Regions from separate parts of the Acidovorax sp. AC410 genome, predicted to be linked through region 1. Evidence: riboswitches for the same ligand, from Rfam matches in the RefSeq annotation. Region 1 holds a riboswitch; the other holds the start of a gene.
The links. A riboswitch is a leader RNA that binds a small molecule or an ion and turns the genes downstream of it on or off. The one in region 1 is predicted to bind thiamine pyrophosphate.
Positions count from the first base shown of each region.

Region 1 (5,171 bases):
GCGCTGAGCCTGTCGTGGCTGTGCGTGGTCACGCGCAACCGGGCCATCGACGCATTGCGCAAGCGCCGCCCCGAAACGCCGCTGCACTGGCGCGATGCCGATGGCGAGGAACAGGTACACGATGCCGCAGCCGAAGGCGGCTCGCCGCTGGAGCTGCTGCTGGCCGAGGAGGATGGCTCGCGCCTGGGCCGCTGCATGGGCCAGATCGACAGCGAGCCGCGCAGCGCGCTGCTGCTGGTCTACTACGAAGGGCTCACCCATGCCGAGCTGGCCCAGCGCCTGGCCCGCCCCCTGGGCACGGTCAAGGCCTGGATGCGCCGCAGCCTGGCGCGCCTGCGCGACTGCATGGAGTCCTGCGCATGACATGGCACCAGAACCCCCGGCTCGTGGACCTGCTGGCAGGCGAGTACGCCCTGGGCACGCTGCAGGGGGGCGCCCGCCGCCGCTTCGAGAAGCTGCTCGTGCGGCGGCCCGATCTGGCCGAAGCCGTGGCGCGCTGGAACGAGCGCATGGCGCCCTCGCTGCTGGCCCTGCCACCCCAGGCGCCGGCACCCGCTACCTGGCGCGCCATCGAGCAACGCCTGGGGTTTCCTGCCCCTGGGGCGCGGGTGCCGTGGTGGAAAAGGTTGCTGCAGCCAGCCCCGGCGGGCGCCTTGGCGCTGGGCCTGATGGTGGGGGTGCTGCTGCCGTCGCTCTGGCAGGCGCAGCACGGCGGGCCGGATGCACCGGCCTCCACCCAACTGCCCGAAAGCTATGTGGGGGTGCTGGGCCTGTCCGACGGGCGCCCAGGGCTCATCGTCTCCAGCCTGCGGCAGGGCCGCACGGTAGACATCAAGCGCGTGGCGGCCGTGCCCGTGCCTGCCGGCCAGGTGCTGTACCTGTGGTCGCTGGATGCAGCGGGCAAGGCAAGCCCCGTGGCGCCGCTGCCGCAAGGGGCGTTCGTGCACCTGCAACTGGGTGCCCCATCTGAAACCGTGTTTGCCAAGGCGGTGGAGCTGGCGGTGAGCGTGGAGCGAGAGGGCAGCAGCCCCGCAACGCCCTCCAGCGCCTATGTGTACCGGGGCCTTTGCGGGAAACTGTGGCGGGTACCGTAAGGCCTTGCCATGGTCTTGCGGCAAGCAGGGACGGGCCCACCCTTTTACAATCGGGGGATGCTCCAGCAACGCACCCTCAAGACCTTGACCCGCGCCGTCGGCGTGGGGCTGCACAGTGGCCAGAGGGTCGAGCTGACCCTGCGGCCTGCGCAGCCCGACACCGGCATCGTGTTCCGCCGGGTCGATCTGCCCCAGCCGGTGGACATCCCGATCCGTGCCGATGCCGTGACGGACACGCGCCTGGCCTCCACCATCGGGGTCGGCAGCGCCAAGGTGCATACCGTGGAGCACCTCATGTCGGCGTGCGCCGGGCTGGGGCTCGACAACCTGTATGTGGACATCACGGCCGAAGAGGTGCCCATCCTCGACGGCTCGTCGTCGTCCTTCGTGTTCCTCTTGCAAAGCGCGGGGATCGAGCTGCAGAAAGCCCCCAAGCGCTTCATCCGTGTGAAGCGCCCGGTGGAGGTGCGCGAGGGCAGCGGTGCCCAGGCCAAGTGGGCGCGCCTCGTGCCCTACCATGGCTACAAGCTGAGCTTCGAGATCGATTTCGACCACCCTGCGGTGGACTCCACCGGCCAGCGCGTCGAGTTCGACCTGGGTGAGGGCAACTACAGCCGCGACATCGCGCGGGCGCGCACCTTCGGTTTCACGCGTGACGTGGAGATGATGCGCTCCAACGGCCTGGCCCTGGGCGGCGGGCTGGACAACGCCATCGTGATGGACGACTACAAGGTGCTCAACAGCGACGGGCTGCGCTACGATGACGAGTTCGTCAAGCACAAGATCCTCGACGCCATGGGCGACCTGTACATCATCGGCAAGCCTTTGCTGGCGGCCTACAGCGCCTTCCGCTCGGGCCATGCGATGAACAACCTGCTGCTGCGCGAGCTGCTGTCCCAGCCCGATGCCTGGGAGGAAGTCACCTTCGAGGATGAGCGCCAGGCACCGCGCGGCTTTGCGCAGCCTGCGCGCGCCTGGTAGGCGCATCCCCATGCTGCTTTTTCGCTGGGCCGTCATGGCGCTGCTGCTGGCAGCGGCTGTGTCGTTCGCGTTCTACGCGGGCACGGGCCAGGCCCACTACAAGCGCTGGGGGCTGGTGGTGCTCAAGTGGACTGTCATCGCCGCTGTGTTTTTCTTCGCCGTGGCGATCATCGGGCGCATCTGAAACGCCACTGCAGACCGGTACCGATATACTGGCACCTGCTCCGGGGTGTGCGAAAGCGCTGAGATGCAAGGGGTCTGACCAACAATCAGGCTGCCTGCGAACCCGACGAACTTGATCCGGTTCATACCGGCGGAAGAAGAGCCGACCTCCATGCCCGTGCGCGCCCCTGCTGGCCCGCAGGGTGTGCTGTACATGCGCCCTGGCGCGTGTGCGGGGCGCAGGTCCATTCCGGAGCAATTCCCTTTGCCACCGGAACTGGAGACCCGCCCCATGAATGCACCCGATCCCCTCGCCCGCGAAGAATTCGCCGACCTGCTGGCCGCCACGCGCGAGCCTTTCCCGGCCTCGCGCAAGGCCTACCTGCCTGGCCACCTGCATGCCGAACTGCGCGTGCCCGTGCGCGATATCGCGCTGACCAACGGCGAACAGGTCAGTGTCTACGACACCTCCGGCCCCTACACCGACCCCGACGCCGTGATCGACGTGCGCCGCGGCCTGGCCAGCGTGCGCGGCGGCTGGATCGCAGGCCGGGGCGACGTGGAGCACTACGAGGGCCGCGCCCCGCTGGCTCTCGACGATGGCAGCAAGAGCGAGGACGCAGTGCGCCTGACCCAGTTGCGCGCCGAAGCGGCCGCCCTGCAGCGAAAGCCCCTGCGCGCGCGCAGCGGTGCCAACGTGACGCAGATGCACTACGCCAGAAAGGGCATCGTCACCCCCGAGATGGAGTACGTGGCCATCCGCGAGAACGGCAAGCGCGAGTGGATGGCGCAGTACCAGGCCGACGCCGGCCGCGAGCGCCGCCTGGCGGGCAACCCCATGGGTGCGAGCATTCCGCGGGTCATCACGCCCGAGTTCGTGCGCGACGAGGTGGCGCGCGGGCGCGCCATCATCCCGGCCAACATCAACCACCCCGAGGTGGAGCCCATGGCCATCGGGCGCAATTTCCTCGTGAAGATCAACGCCAACATCGGCAACTCGGCCGTCACCTCCAGCATCGAGGAAGAGGTCGAAAAGCTGGTCTGGGCCATCCGCTGGGGCGCCGACAACGTGATGGACCTGTCCACCGGCAAGAACATCCACACCACGCGCGACTGGATCGTGCGCAACAGCCCGGTGCCCATCGGCACCGTGCCCATCTACCAGGCGCTCGAGAAGGTCGGCGGCGTGGCCGAGGACCTGACCTGGGCGATCTTTCGCGACACCTTGATCGAGCAGGCCGAGCAGGGCGTGGACTACTTCACCATCCACGCTGGCGTGCGCCTGGCCTACATCCACCTCACGGCGGCGCGGCGCACGGGCATCGTCTCGCGCGGCGGCTCCATCATGGCCAAGTGGTGCATGGCACACCACCGCGAGAGTTTTCTGTACGAGCATTTCGAGGACATCTGCGACATCATGAAGGCCTACGACGTGTCCTTCAGCCTGGGCGACGGCCTGCGCCCCGGCTGCGCCTCGGACGCCAATGACGAAGCCCAGTTCGCCGAACTGCACACGCTGGGCGAGCTCACCCAGGTGGCCTGGAAGCACGATGTGCAGACCATGATCGAGGGCCCCGGCCACGTGCCCATGCACATGATCCAGGCCAACATGACCGAGCAGCTCCAAACCTGCCACGAGGCGCCGTTCTACACCCTCGGCCCGCTGACCATCGACATCGCGCCCGGCTACGACCACATCGCCTCGGCCATCGGTGCCGCGATGATCGGCTGGATGGGCACCGCCATGCTGTGCTACGTGACGCCCAAGGAGCACCTGGGCCTGCCCGACCGTGACGACGTCAAGCAGGGCATCATCGCCTACAAGATTGCCGCGCATGCGGCCGACGTGGCCAAGGGGCACCCGGGATCTCGCGCGCGCGACGATGCGCTGAGCCAGGCGCGCTTCGATTTCCGCTGGCAGGACCAGTTCAACCTGGGCCTGGACCCCGAGACCGCCAAGGAATACCACGACGAAACCCTGCCCAAGGACAGCGCCAAGGTGGCGCATTTCTGCTCCATGTGCGGGCCCAAGTTCTGCTCGATGAAGATCACGCAGGAAGTGCGCGAATTCGCGGCGCAGAAGGGCCTGGCAGAGAGCGAAGCGCTTTCCAGTGGCATGGAGGCCAAGGCCGTGGAATTCCAGCGCGGCGGTGGCGAGTTGTATGTGCCCATCCACCCGCTGAAATAAGCGCGGCTACTGCCCTCGCAGTTTGGCTGTTGGGCGCAGTGGGGAGGTACATACCCTCTGGGGCGGAGTCTGCATGGGCGCATACAGTCGCGCCCACACCCGCACCATAGGTACAGCAAGTCCTGTGGCACCGAATTTGCTATGCTGTAGTTGTCAATAAATGTAAGGAAGAGCGATGAACCTGCTCAGCCGTCTTTCCATCCGCGCACGTCTCTATTTCGGCACGATCTTTTCTCTGGTTCTGCTCGTCGTCATCGGTGCCATGGGCTACCTGGCCCTGGAGCGCACCCGAAGCACCCTGGACCAGCTGTTCTCCCAGCGGGTGCAGACCCTGACCGACGTGGCCGAGTTGCGCACCACCCTGGGGGACCTGCGCCGCCTCGAGAAAGACATCATCATCAGCTTCAACAACTCCGTCGAGGTCGCGGCCCTGCGCGAGGGCTGGAAGAAATCGCTCACGGCGCTGAACAAGGGCATGGCCGACGTGCGCCAGGTGCAGTCGGGCGATGCGGCTTTCGTCGAGGCCATCGACAAGTCGGTGGCCGAGGTCAAGGAGTACGAGGCCGGCATCTCGCCCGTGTTCGAACAGATCGAGCGCGCCCAGATCGATGGCGCTGTGGGCGGCGCCTATGCTGACCGCCTCAAGAAGCACATGGAGGCCACGGACAAGCTGTTGTCCGATCTCTCCGTGACTGCACGCACCAAGATGGACGAGGCGCGCGAAGGCGTGAACACGCTGACCACCA
Region 1 covers NZ_CEEDCG010000001.1:2,866,470-2,871,640, forward strand. Annotated here, with positions in the region: gene AC0IZS_RS13345 (sigma-70 family RNA polymerase sigma factor) at 1-363, shown strand, start outside; gene AC0IZS_RS13350 (anti-sigma factor) at 360-1,094, shown strand; gene lpxC (UDP-3-O-acyl-N-acetylglucosamine deacetylase) at 1,152-2,075, shown strand; gene AC0IZS_RS13360 (hypothetical protein) at 2,086-2,259, shown strand; TPP riboswitch at 2,291-2,414, shown strand; gene thiC (phosphomethylpyrimidine synthase ThiC) at 2,530-4,425, shown strand; gene AC0IZS_RS13370 (methyl-accepting chemotaxis protein) at 4,601-5,171, shown strand, end outside.

Region 2 (5,171 bases), 3.3 Mb from region 1:
TGCGGCTACTGTGGAACCGAACAGATCGTCAAACGCGCCGGTGGCGCCTTCTGGCTGAAAAAAATCGAGACAGCTGTCCGGGACGTGCAAAAGGGCACGGACCGCACGGCTGCGGAGCTGGCCCTGGTGCGGCTGGAGCGTGAGCTGGAAGCAGCCCAGGAAAGCAAGGCAGAACTGGTACGTGAAGCGCAGACAAAGCGCCACATGGCCCAGGCCGGACGGCTAATGCACTGCCTTATCCCCTTCCTGGCTGTGTTCCTGATAGGCCCCTTCATCATCCTCCTGCTCAACGAAACGTTCACCGGCTTGCCTGTCTTTTTCTGGCTTGTGGCTTGTGTGGGTGTCCCGGTGCTCGCTTTCCGGTCGATCAAGATGCCCCCCATCGGTATTCAGTCGGCACTGGCGGAGATCGACGCGCGAATCGCGCAAATCCAGGAGCGCATTGGGATGAACCGTGCCGTTCTGGATGCGCCGCCGGCCTGACGGTGTGCCGAGGCCGTGAGCGCCATGGCCGCAGCAAGCCGGCAGCGTGTCCAGAATGCGCCGGTTCGCCGTGATGTGCGCTCGAACCTTGTCGATCTGCTCGTCCAGGTGCTCCGTCTCTTGCACCAGATCGAACTTCGGCAGCTTGGTCTTCCGATAGACCAGGGCCGGGGTCCCGACCGCTACGATCCAAAACACCACAATCTGCAGGGCATTGCCCAGCGTTGACGTCGGATTGATCGGGCTGACAAACATCGCCCAGAGGATCACGACGCTCACCGTGGCGATGATGGCCACCGTGCGTCGACTGCTTTTGGCTTCCTCCAACCGCGACTGCACCCGATGCAGCACTTGGGCCCTCTGCTCCATGAGTTCATCGAGCTCACGGTTCAAACGGGGCATGGCCAATTCCGCGGCCGTTCGATCAGTGCCCCTTTGCACGGCGCTGATCGCCGCCTCCAGCTTGCGCGTTGACACCACCCCGCCCGAGCGCTCAACGATCTGCGCCGTCCCGCAGTAGCTGCAGGTGAATCGCTCCAGATCCGCACGCACCTCCAGCGGCGCAGAACAGTTTGCACAAGACAAGGTCAACAACGGCACAACGACACCCTCCTTTGAATCGCTCGAATTTACCATCCGCGACCGAATGTAAAAGCACCCAAATGGCGCAGATGGTCAATGGAAATGCATGCAACCTGCGCATCCTCGGCAAGCCCGTCCGGCCCCGATGAAGTACCCCGCGCAGACCCAGACCGGCCCGCCAAAACGCGGGCCGGTCTGCTTCTGGCGATAGAATCGCGCCCAGCTAGGGGTGCCGAAGCCGGGAAACCGTCGGAGGCTGAGAGAGTCCCTTTGAACCTGATTGAGATCATCCTCGCGCAGGGAAGCAGTTCGCATACGCCATACCTGGCGCTCCGCTACCCATGCACATGGGGCTGGTGCGTTGGGGTCCAGCCAGTACGCTGCCGACCCTGCTCTGTCGTCCATCCATTGATTGAACGGAGAGCCCAACCACCATGTCTGCCCACGTTTCCACATCTGCCGCCGCACCCGCCAACGAGGCGCTGGCGCCGGTTTCCCCCGAGCACCGCGTCTTCCAGTGGCATGACCATGCCTCGCTCTGGTTCAGCCTGGGCGTGGGCCTTCTGGTCATGCAGGTAGGCAGCTACCTCATGCCCGCCCTGGGCACCAAGGAGGCCTTGATCGCCATCGTCGCCGGCTCCATCGTGGGCGCGGGCCTGCTGGGCTGGGTGGCCAAGCTGGGCTGCGACAGCGGGCTGGCGAGCGCCGGGCTGATGCATGCGGTCTACGGCCGCACCTTTGCCAGCCTGCCCATCATTCTCAACATCGTGCAGTTGGTGGGCTGGGGCACGTTCGAACTGGTGGTGATGAGCGAGGCGACGGTGGCCATCGGCCGCCAGTCGGGCAGCATGGCCGGCACGCAGTGGCCGGTGCTGGCCACGCTGCTGTGGGGCGGCGTGGTGATGCTGCTGATCAGCGCCTCCATGGTGCAACTGGTGCGCAAGCTGATTGCGCGTGTGGCCCTGCCGCTGGTGGTGCTGTCGCTGCTGTGGCTGAGCTGGCAGTTCCTGTCGCTGGCCCATGCCCAGGGCTTCGATCAACTGTGGAACCGCCCGGGTGCCGGTGGCATGGGCGTGCTGCCCGCACTCGACCTGGTGATCGCCATGCCGATCTCGTGGCTGCCGCTGGTGGCCGACTATGCGCGCCATGGCAAGAACGGGGGATCGGCGCTGCGCGGCACCTGGCTGGGTTACGCGCTGGCCAACATGTGGTGCTACACGCTCGGTGTGCTGGTGGCCCTGACCCTGCCGAGCAAGGACCTGGTGCAGGCCCTGCTGCTGGCCCAGGGCGGGCTGATCGCGCTGTCGCTGATCCTGATCGACGAGGTGGACAACGCCTATGGCGATGCCTATTCGGGCGCCGTGTCGGCCCACAGCCTGCACCCGCGCTGGGGCGTGCGCCGCTGGGGCATGGCCATGGCGGCCGGCTGCACTGCATTGGCCCTGGTGCTGCCCATGCACAGCCTGGAGCCCTTCCTGCTGCTGCTCAGCTCGGTGTTCGTGCCGCTGTTCGGCGTGATCCTCGGCCGCCTGGCCTTTGGCACCAACGCCCCGGCGCTGCTGCAGCACGCACCCCGGATCAACTGGCTGCCCGTGGCCATCTGGCTCGTGGGCATTGCGGTGTACCACCTGGCGCCGCTGGTGTTGCCGGGCGCGGGCTCTGCCCTGCCCGCGCTGGTGTTCAGCTTCGGCCTGGCCTGGGCAACACGGCCCAAAGCCTGATCAGAACACCCGCTGCGCCACCGGCGCATAGCCATGGTTCAGCGGACCATGGCCGCCACCGGTGACCACATGCGCCCCTGCGGAAATGGCACCCAGAATGTAGGCACGCGCACTCTCCACTGCCTGCTGCAGCGGCAGGCCCAGTGCCAGCTGCGCTGCGATGGCGGACGACAGCGTGCAGCCCGTGCCATGGCCGTTGTGCGTGGCGATGCGGGCCGACTGCAGGCGGTGGCCAGGGTGACCTGGGGTGGCCAGCATGTCCACCACCCAGTCACCGGGCAGGTGGCCGCCCTTGAGCAGCGCGGCACGCGCGCCCAGGCCCAGCAGGTCCTGCGCGGCCTGGTCCAGGTCATCCAGGCCCGCCAGGGTGCGGCCCAGCAGCCAGCCGGCCTCATCGAGGTTGGGGGTGATCACCTCGGCCAGGGGAAACAGCTCCCGCACCAGCACGGCCACGGTCTCCTGCGCGATCAGGCGATCGCCGCTGGTGGCGACCATCACCGGGTCGAGCACCACATGGGGCAAGCGGTACTCACGGATGGCCTCGGCCACCACGCGCACCACCTCGGGCGAGTGCAGCATGCCGATCTTCACCGCATCGACGCCGATGTCCTGCACCACGGCGTCGATTTGCGCCTTGAGCATCTCGGGCGGAATGCCGTGGATGCCCGTCACGCCCCGCGTGTTCTGCGCGGTGATGGCGGTGATGGCGGTCATGCCGTAGCAGCCCAGCGCAGCAAAAGTCTTGAGGTCGGCCTGGATGCCTGCACCGCCCCCGCTGTCGGAACCGGCGATCGAGAGCACGCGTGCGTAGCGCGGGGCCGTGGAGGGCCCTTGGGGCGCGTTGGGGGAGGCAGAAGTCATGGGCGAAAATTATCCTTGATCCGGCAGCAGCCCTGCCGGCGCATGACCTGGGTCAGCCCCGACCAGGAGGGTTGTGCTGTAATTGCGGCTTACGGACGAAACAGGGGTGTCCCGCCCATGCGGCGCGCGACTGAGAAATACCCTGGGGCCTGCGTACACGCGGCCCCGCTACCCGATCCAGGTCATGCTGGCGTGGGGAGTTTCCACAGTGACGGAAAGCCATCCCGTTTTGTCCACCTGTTGCACAGCTGGACGCATGAAAACCCAACCCTCCTCGTTTGCCATTCTGGGCGCCGGCCTCATGGGCCGGCTGCTGGCCGTCGAACTGGCGCGCCAGGGCCACAGCGTGGACATCTACGACGCGGCGGGCCCGGCAGCCGAGCAGTCGGCCGCCACCGTGGCCGCGGCCATGCTGGCGCCGCTGGCCGAGTCCGCCGTGACCGAGCCCGGCGTGGTGCGCATGGGCCAGCACGGGCTGGTGCGCTGGCCGCAGCTGCTGGCACGGCTGGAGAAGCCCGTCTTCTTCCAGCAGCAGGGCACGCTGATCGTCTGGCACCGCCAGGACGCGGGCGAGGCCCAGCGGCTTACGCTCCAGTTGCAGGCCAACCACCGGGCCGTTCCCGAACTCCCCGCACTGCAGGTGCTTGATGGCACGGGCCTGGCCACCGTGGAGCCGGCCCTGGCCCACCGCTTCACCAAGGGCCTGTACCTGCCCGGCGAAGGCCAGCTCGACAACCGCCAGTTGCTGGCCGCCCTGTTGCACGAGATGCAGCGCCTGGGCGTGGACACGCACTGGCATGCACCGCGCCACCCCGATGCCTTTGCCCCCGGCGAGCCGGGCCAGCCCGACTGCGTGCTGGACTGCCGCGGCCTGGGCGCGCGCGACCCGTGGCGCGCCCTGCGCGGCGTGCGCGGCGAGGTGGTACGCGTGCATGCACCCGAGGTCACGCTGCAGCGCCCCACGCGCCTGGTGCATCCGCGCTACCCGATCTACATCGCGCCCAAAGAGGACCACCTGTTCGTGATCGGCGCGACCGAGATCGAGTCCGACGACCTCTCGCCCGCCAGCGTGCGCTCCACGCTGGAACTGCTGAGCGCCGCCTATGCCGTACACAGCGGTTTTGCCGAGGCACGCATCCTCGAGGTGGCCACCCAGTGCCGCCCCACCCTGCCCGACAACCTGCCCGCCATCCGCCAGCAGCGCCCGGGCGTGCTCGAAATCAACGGCCTGTACCGCCACGGCTTCATGATCGCGCCAGCCATGCTCGACGTGGTGATGGAGCTGCTCGCCGCGGGCCAGTCCCGGCTCGCCCCCCGATTCGATTTGAACCTGCAGTTGCTGCAGCAGCCCCAGGAGGCGGCTGCGGCCGCCCTTTTGCCATGAACGTTTCCATCAACCAGACCCCACACGAGCTGCCCGAGGGCGCCACCGTCATCGACGCCGTGGCCGCCATCGCGGCGCGCCCGCCCTTCGCCGTGGCCGTGAACACCGTTTTCGTGCCCAACAGCCGCTACGCAGCCCAA
Region 2 covers NZ_CEEDCG010000001.1:6,175,128-6,180,298, forward strand. Annotated here, with positions in the region: gene AC0IZS_RS28690 (hypothetical protein) at 223-1,083, opposite strand; TPP riboswitch at 1,281-1,385, shown strand; gene AC0IZS_RS28695 (purine-cytosine permease family protein) at 1,500-2,786, shown strand; gene thiD (bifunctional hydroxymethylpyrimidine kinase/phosphomethylpyrimidine kinase) at 2,787-3,647, opposite strand; gene AC0IZS_RS28705 (FAD-dependent oxidoreductase) at 3,904-5,031, shown strand; gene thiS (sulfur carrier protein ThiS) at 5,028-5,171, shown strand, end outside.
Region 2: another riboswitch for thiamine pyrophosphate. It lies ahead of AC0IZS_RS28695 (purine-cytosine permease family protein); the one in region 1 lies ahead of thiC (phosphomethylpyrimidine synthase ThiC).